2 regions of the Streptomyces sp. NPDC127068 genome follow, and region 1 is predicted to be linked to the other one. Evidence: riboswitches for the same ligand, from Rfam matches in the RefSeq annotation. Region 1 holds a riboswitch; the other holds the start of a gene.

Region 1 (3,533 bases):
ACACCACCCGCAAGACGCTGTGGCGCCTGTTCGACGGCACCCTCGTGGAGTCGGTGCTGATGCGGTACCCGGACCGGGTCACCATGTGCATCAGCTCCCAGGCCGGCTGCGGAATGAACTGCCCCTTCTGCGCCACCGGCCAGGCGGGGCTGGACCGCAATCTGTCGACGGCCGAGATCGTGCACCAGATCGTGGACGGCATGCGCGCGCTGCGGGACGGGGAGATCCCCGGCGGCCCGGCGCGCCTGTCGAACATCGTGTTCATGGGCATGGGCGAGCCGCTGGCCAACTACAACCGCGTCGTGGGGGCGATCCGTCGCCTCACCGACCCGGAGCCGGACGGCCTCGGCCTGTCCCAGCGCGGGATCACGGTGTCGACGGTCGGGCTCGTCCCCGCGATCCGCCGGTTCACCGACGAGGGCTTCAAGTGCCGGCTCGCGATCTCCCTGCACGCGCCCGACGACGAGCTGCGCGACACCCTCGTCCCGGTCAACACGCGCTGGAAGGTCCGGGAGGTCCTCGACGCCGGCTGGGAGTACACCGAGCGGTCCGGTCGGCGGCTGTCCATCGAGTACGCCCTGATCCGGGACATCAACGACCAGGCGTGGCGCGGTGACCTGCTCGGCCGACTGCTCAAGAACAAGCGGGTGCACGTCAACCTGATCCCGCTCAATCCGACGCCCGGCTCGAAGTGGACCGCGTCCCGTCCCGAGGACGAGAAGGCGTTCGTGGAGGCCATCGCCGCGCACGGGGTGGCGGTGACCGTCCGGGACACCCGGGGCCAGGAGATCGACGGGGCCTGTGGACAGCTGGCGGCATCCGAACGCTAGAGCGGTACTCTTGTCCCGAACGCCCGCATAGCACCCTGTGCGCAGCGAGCGGTTCGCGCCATTCGCAGCACGTTCACGACAGACAACTGCATTTTCCGACAGGGGAGCGCCACAGCGCTGAGAGTGCGGCAGCCGGGTCACACCGGCGGGCCGCAGACCCTCTGAACCTCGCCCGGGTCATTCCGGGTAGGAAGTTCGGTCACCACTCAAGCTGTTGCGCCCTGCCCGCGCTCCCGCCCCGGGGGCCGCGGGCGGGGCCGCGTCTCTTCCTGGTCCGCTCCAGGAGGAACAACCACGTGAGCACCACCAAGAAGGCCACCGCCGTCGCCCTCGCGGCCGGGCTGGGCCTCGTCACCCTCTCCGGCTGCGCCGAGAGCAGCGACGACGGGCACGGCAGCGCGTCCAAGACGGTCACCCTGGTCAGCCACAGCTCCTTCGCCGCCTCCGAAGAGGTGCTGGAGGAGTTCGAGAAGGAGTCCGGTTACACGCTCAAGGTCCTGGAGGACGGGGACGCGGGCGTCGCCGTCAACAAGGCCATCCTGACCAAGGGCAACCCGCAGGGCGACGTGTTCTTCGGCATCGACAACACCCTGCTCTCCCGCGGCCTCGACAACGACCTCTTCACGCCGTACGAGGCGGCGGGCGCGGACAGCGTCCGGCTCCCGAAGCGGCCGTTGCTCGACAAGCAGGACCGGGTCACCCTCGTCGACACCGGCGAGATATGCGTCAACTACGACAAGAAGTACTTCGCGGACAAGGGCGTGACCCCGCCGGAGACCTTCGACGACCTGGTGAAGCCGGCGTACAAGAACCTCCTCGTGGTGGAGAACCCGGCCACCTCCTCGCCCGGCCTCGGCTTCCTCATGGGCACCGTCGCCCAGCAGGGCGGCGCCGCGTGGCCCGACTACTGGAAGAAGCTGAAGGACAACGGCGTCAAGGTCGTGGACGGCTGGGACCAGGCGTACAACGAGGAGTTCTCCGGTTCCGCCGGCGGCAAGAAGGCCGGCGGCGACCGTCCGCTCGTCGTCTCGTACGCCTCCTCCCCGCCCGTCGAGGCGATCTACTCCGACCCCAAGCCCGCCGAGGCGCCGACCGGCGTCTCCACCGGCACCTGCTTCCAGCAGGCGGAGTACGCGGGGCTGCTCGCGGGTGCGAAGAACCCGGAGGGCGGCAAGGCCCTGCTGGACTTCATGAGCGAGCGCACCTTCCAGGCGGACCTGCCGCTGAACATGTTCGTGGACCCCGTGCACAAGGACGTCAAGGTCCCCGCGGACTTCGCCCGGTACGCGGTGGAGGTGCCCTCGCCGCTGACGATGGACCCGGAGCGGATCGCCGACCACCGTGACCAGTGGGTCAAGCAGTGGACCTCGCTCGTAGTGAAGTAGGCCGCGCGGCCGACGCCCCCCGCCCCGGTGACCCGCTCGGGTCGGGGGCGGCGGCCGGCACGGGCCCCGGGCGCACCGACGCCCCCGGGCCCGCGGCCCCGCGCACCCGGTCGGATCGCCGGGGCGCCCTGCTGCGCTGCGCGCTGATGGCGCTGCCGGTGGTGTTCTTCGCGGTGTTCTTCGCCTACCCGGTGACCGCGATCGTGGCGCGCGGGCTGCGGCCGGAGGGCGTCTGGCAGCTCGGGGCGATCGGGGAGGTGCTGGCCCGCCCGGAGATCCGCGAGGTGCTGTGGTTCACCACCTGGCAGGCCCTCGCCTCGACGGCGCTGACCCTGCTGATCGCGCTGCCCGGCGCCTACGTCTTCGCCCGGTTCGCCTTCCCCGGCAAGCAGGTGCTGCGGGCCGTGGTCACCGTGCCCTTCGTGCTGCCCACCGTCGTCGCCGGCTCGGCGTTCCTCGCCCTCCTCGGCCGCGGCGGTCTGCTGGACCGGGCGGCCGGCGTACGGCTCGACACCACCGTGTGGGCGATCCTGCTGGCGCACGTCTTCTTCAACTACGCGGTCGTGGTGCGCACCGTGGGCGGACTCTGGGCCCAACTCGACCCCCGGCAGGAGGAGGCCGCCCGGGTGCTCGGCGCCTCCCGGTTCGCCGCCTGGCGGACGGTGACCCTGCCCGCGCTGCGGCCCGCCGTCGCGGGAGCCACCCTGATGGTGTTCCTGTTCACCTTCACCTCCTTCGGCGTGGTGCAGATCCTCGGCGGCCCCGCGTTCTCCACCCTGGAAGTGGAGATCTACCGGCAGACCTCCCAGATCTTCGACCTCTCCAGCGCGGCCGTGCTCACCCTGGTGCAGTTCGTCGCCGTCGGTCTGATCCTCGCCGTCCACGCCTGGAGCGTGCGCCGCCGGGAGCACGGGCTACGGCTGGTCGACCCCTCGATCACCGCGCGCCGCCCGCGCGGTGCGGGGCAGTGGGCGCTGCTCGCCGGGGTGCTGGCCACCGTCGCCGGGCTGATCGTGCTGCCCCTCGGGGTGCTGGTGGCCCGCTCCTTCCAGGACGCCGACGGGGCCTTCACCCTCACCTACTACCGGGCGCTCACCTCCGCCGAGGGCGGCGCGTTCCTCGTGCCGCCCATCGACGCCATCGGCAACTCCCTGCTGTACGCGCTCGCCGCCACCGCCATCGCCCTGGTCATCGGGGGGCTCGCCGCCGCCGCACTGACCCGGCGCGCGGGGCGCCTGGTGCGCGGCTTCGACGCGCTGCTCATGCTGCCGCTGGGGGTGTCCGCGGTCACCGTCGGCTTCGGGTTCCTGATCACCCT
Region 2 (3,533 bases), on a different contig from region 1:
GCAGTCGCCGACCGCGTAGACGTCGGGCACCGAGGTCCGCAGGTGGTCGTCGGCAAGTACTTCCCGGTGCGCGCCGAGTGCGATCCCGGAGCCGGCGAGCCAGTCGGTGGCGGGGCGGGCGCCGATGCCCACCACCACCGCGCCGGCGGGCAGCACGCCGCCGTCGTCCAGGACCACTTCGCCCGGCTGGACGCGGACCACGCGCGCCCGGGTGCGCAGGGTGGCCCCGGCCTCCGCGTACCAGTCGGCCATGGGGGCGGCGACCTCGGCGGGCAGGGCGCCGGCGAGCGGCCGGTCGGCGGCCTCCACCACGGTCACCGCGCAGCCCGCCTCACGGGCGGCCGTCGCGAACTCGGCGCCGATCCAGCCGGCGCCGACCACCACGACGTCGTGCTGGTCGGCGAGCACCGGGCGCAGCCGCTCGGCGTCGTCCAGGGTGCGCAGCAGGTGCACTCCGGGGACGCCGTCCGCGCCCGGCAACCGGATCGGTTCGGCGCCGGTCGCGATGACCAGCGTGTCGTACGGGACGGGTCCGGCCTCGGTGTCGAGTGCGTGGTCGTCGGGGCGGACGCCGGTGACCTCCAGGCCGAGCCGCAGGTCGATGCCGAGCGCCCCGAAGTCCACGTCGAAGGCGGAGTCCTCGGCCTTGCCCAGGAGCACGGCCTTGGACAACGGCGGCCGGTCGTAGGGCTGGTGGGGTTCGGCTCCGATCAGGACGACCGGTCCGGCGAAGCCCTGTTCGCGCAGGGCGACCGCGGTCTGCACCCCGGCCATGCCCGCGCCCGCGATGACGACGCCCGGTGGCCGCTCCGCCGTACTGCCCGGTTCGGCCGTCGCGGCCGTCCTGCCCGCCGCGCCCGTCTCCGTGGCCCCGGTCGTCCCGGTCGTCCCAGTCGTTTCGGTCGCCCCGGGTGCCTCGTACGTTTCGGCTGTCTCGGCTGTCTCGTCTGGCATGTCGCCCTCGTCCGCCTCGTTGGGTCGTGGGGCCGTCGGCCGGCATCCGGCTGTCCCCGGTCGTCACCCTAGACACCCGGACGCCGGCTCAGTCGGCGGTCGGTCCCGGCTCGGGCGGTGTCTCCTCCACCACGCTCGTTCCCCGCCCCTCGTGGGACTCCCACTCCCAGGTCTCCCACAGCCGCACCCGCCCGTCCGGCAGGGCGACCACCCGGGACGCGCAGTGTCCGGATGCGGTCGTCCCGTCGCTGCGCAGTTGGACGTACCGGAAGTCCAGCCGGTCCCCGGTGCGGGTGCCGACGAGGTGGCCGCGGACCACCTCGCCGCCCGCGTAGTCGGCCCAGACCACGCCGTCGCGCTCGTGGTAGGCGAAGCGGGTGCGGGTGCCGACCTGGCCGGGCGCCTGGTCGGCCACGGGTACCAGGACCCGTCCGTCGAGCGAGGGCGCGGCCGGTGCGTCGGGGCGGTGCGGCTGGTCGGGCACGGGACACGACTCCCTTACTGGGGTGCGGGGCATCGGGTTAGGGTGGCCAACGTAACTCGCGGGAGCCCGGACGCACCGGGCTGAGAGGGAGGCTGACCGGCCTCCGACCGTACGAACCTGATCCGGGTCATGCCGGCGAAGGGAGGAGCGGAGCACCCATGTCTCGTTCAGCGGACGTCCTGGTGGTGGGCGGCGGGATCATCGGTCTGGTGACGGCCTGGCGGGCCGCCGGGCGCGGTCTGAGCACCGCGCTGGTGGACCCCGCGCCGGGCGGCGGCGCCGCGCAGGTGGCGGCCGGGATGCTCGCCGCGGTCACCGAACTGCACCCCGGCGAGGAGCAGCTCCTCGCCCTCAACACCGCCTCGGCCCGGGCCTATCCGGCGTTCGTCGCCGAACTGTCCGAAGTCACCGGGGCGGACCTCGGCTACCGGCGCTGCGGCACCCTCGCCGTCGCCCTCGACGCCGACGACCGGTCCCAGCTGCGGGAGTTGCACGCCGTGCAGACCGCGGCGGGACTGACGCCCCAGTGGCTCAACGGTCGGGAGTGCCGGCGGCTCGAACCGATGCTGGCGCCGGGCGTGCGCGGCGGGCTGCGGGTGGACGACGACCACCAGATCGACCCGCGGCGGCTGGCCGCGGCCCTGGTCACCGCCTGTGCGTCGGCCGGTGTGGTCTTCCACCGGCAGCGGGCCGAACACCTGGTCGTCCGCCGGGAGCGGGCCGCGGGCGCCCTGCTCGCCGACGGCACCGAGCTGGCGGCCGGGCAGGTCGTCCTCGCCGCGGGCAGCCGCAGCGGACGACTCGCGGGGGTCCCCGACGAGGTCGTGCCACCGGTACGGCCCGTCAAGGGGCAGATCCTGCGGCTGAGGGTGCCGCCCGGCTTCGGCCCGTTCCTGAGTCGGACCGTGCGGGCGGTGGTGCGCGGCGGGCAGGTGTACCTGGTGCCGCGCGAGGACGGTGAGCTGGTCCTCGGAGCCACCAGCGAGGAACTGGGCTGGGACACCACCGTCACCGCGGGCGGCGTGTACGAACTGCTGCGGGACGCCCACGAGCTGGTCCCCGGCATCACCGAACTGCCGCTCGTCGAGACCCGTGCGGGGCTACGGCCCGGCTCGCCCGACAACGCTCCCCTGCTCGGCCCCACCGCCTTGGACGGGCTGCTGCTGGCCACCGGCCACCACCGCAACGGCGTGCTGCTCACCCCCGTCACCGGGGACGTCCTGGCCCACGCCCTGGTGCACGGTGCACTGCCGGACGCCGCACGCCCCTTCACCCCCCTCCGGTTCGCCCGCCTCCCCCAGGAGCAGCCCGCATGAGCGCGTCACCCGCCCCCGGGTCCACGACCCTGAGCGTCACCCTCAACGGCGAGCACCGGGACGTCACCCCCGGGACGACCCTCGGCGACCTGGTCGCCTCGCTCACCACCGCGCCCGGCGGAGTGGCCGCCGCCCTCAACGAGACGGTCGTCCCGCGCACGGGCTGGCCGCGGGTCGTGCTCGCGGACGGCGACCGCGTCGAGGTCCTCACCGCGGTCCAGGGAGGCTGACGTGGCCGACGACCCCTTCGTCCTCGGCGGCCGGAGCTACGGCTCCCGGCTGATCATGGGCACCGGCGGCGCCCCCAGCCTCGACGTGCTGGAACGCTCGCTGGTGGCCTCCGGCACCGAGCTGACCACCGTCGCGATGCGACGGGTCGACCCGACGACCGCCGGCTCGGTGCTGTCCGTGCTGGACCGGCTCGGCATCCGGGTGCTGCCCAACACCGCGGGCTGCTTCACCGCCGGGGAGGCGGTGCTCACCGCGCGGCTGGCCCGGGAGGCGCTCGGCACCGACCTGGTCAAGCTGGAGGTCATCGCCGACGAGCGGACCCTGCTGCCCGATCCCGTCGAGTTGCTGGACGCCGCCGAGATCCTCGTCGACGACGGTTTCACCGTCCTGCCGTACACCAATGACGATCCCGTCCTGGCGCGCAAGCTGGAGGACGTGGGGTGCGCGGCGGTGATGCCGCTGGGCTCGCCCATCGGCTCCGGGCTGGGCATCCGCAATCCGCACAACTTCGAGTTGATCGTGGAGCGGGCGGGGGTCCCGGTCATCCT

Evidence for each region. A riboswitch is a leader RNA that binds a small molecule or an ion and turns the genes downstream of it on or off. The one in region 1 is predicted to bind thiamine pyrophosphate.
Region 2: it holds a riboswitch for thiamine pyrophosphate, as region 1 does, so the genes downstream of both, thiO (glycine oxidase ThiO) here and ACFWIA_RS09375 (thiamine ABC transporter substrate binding subunit) in region 1, are expected to answer to the same signal.

What each region holds. Positions count from the first base shown of each region.
Region 1 is NZ_JBHXEN010000011.1:69,103-72,635, forward strand. Features, by position in the region: gene rlmN (23S rRNA (adenine(2503)-C(2))-methyltransferase RlmN) at 1-830, shown strand, start outside; TPP riboswitch at 921-1,041, shown strand; gene ACFWIA_RS09375 (thiamine ABC transporter substrate binding subunit) at 1,127-2,215, shown strand; gene ACFWIA_RS09380 (ABC transporter permease) at 2,362-3,533, shown strand, end outside.
Region 2 is NZ_JBHXEN010000032.1:38,233-41,765, reverse strand. Features, by position in the region: gene ACFWIA_RS20895 (NAD(P)/FAD-dependent oxidoreductase) at 1-774, opposite strand, end outside; gene ACFWIA_RS20890 (hypothetical protein) at 1,043-1,438, opposite strand; TPP riboswitch at 1,487-1,600, shown strand; gene thiO (glycine oxidase ThiO) at 1,597-2,754, shown strand; gene thiS (sulfur carrier protein ThiS) at 2,751-2,984, shown strand; gene ACFWIA_RS20875 (thiazole synthase) at 2,986-3,533, shown strand, end outside.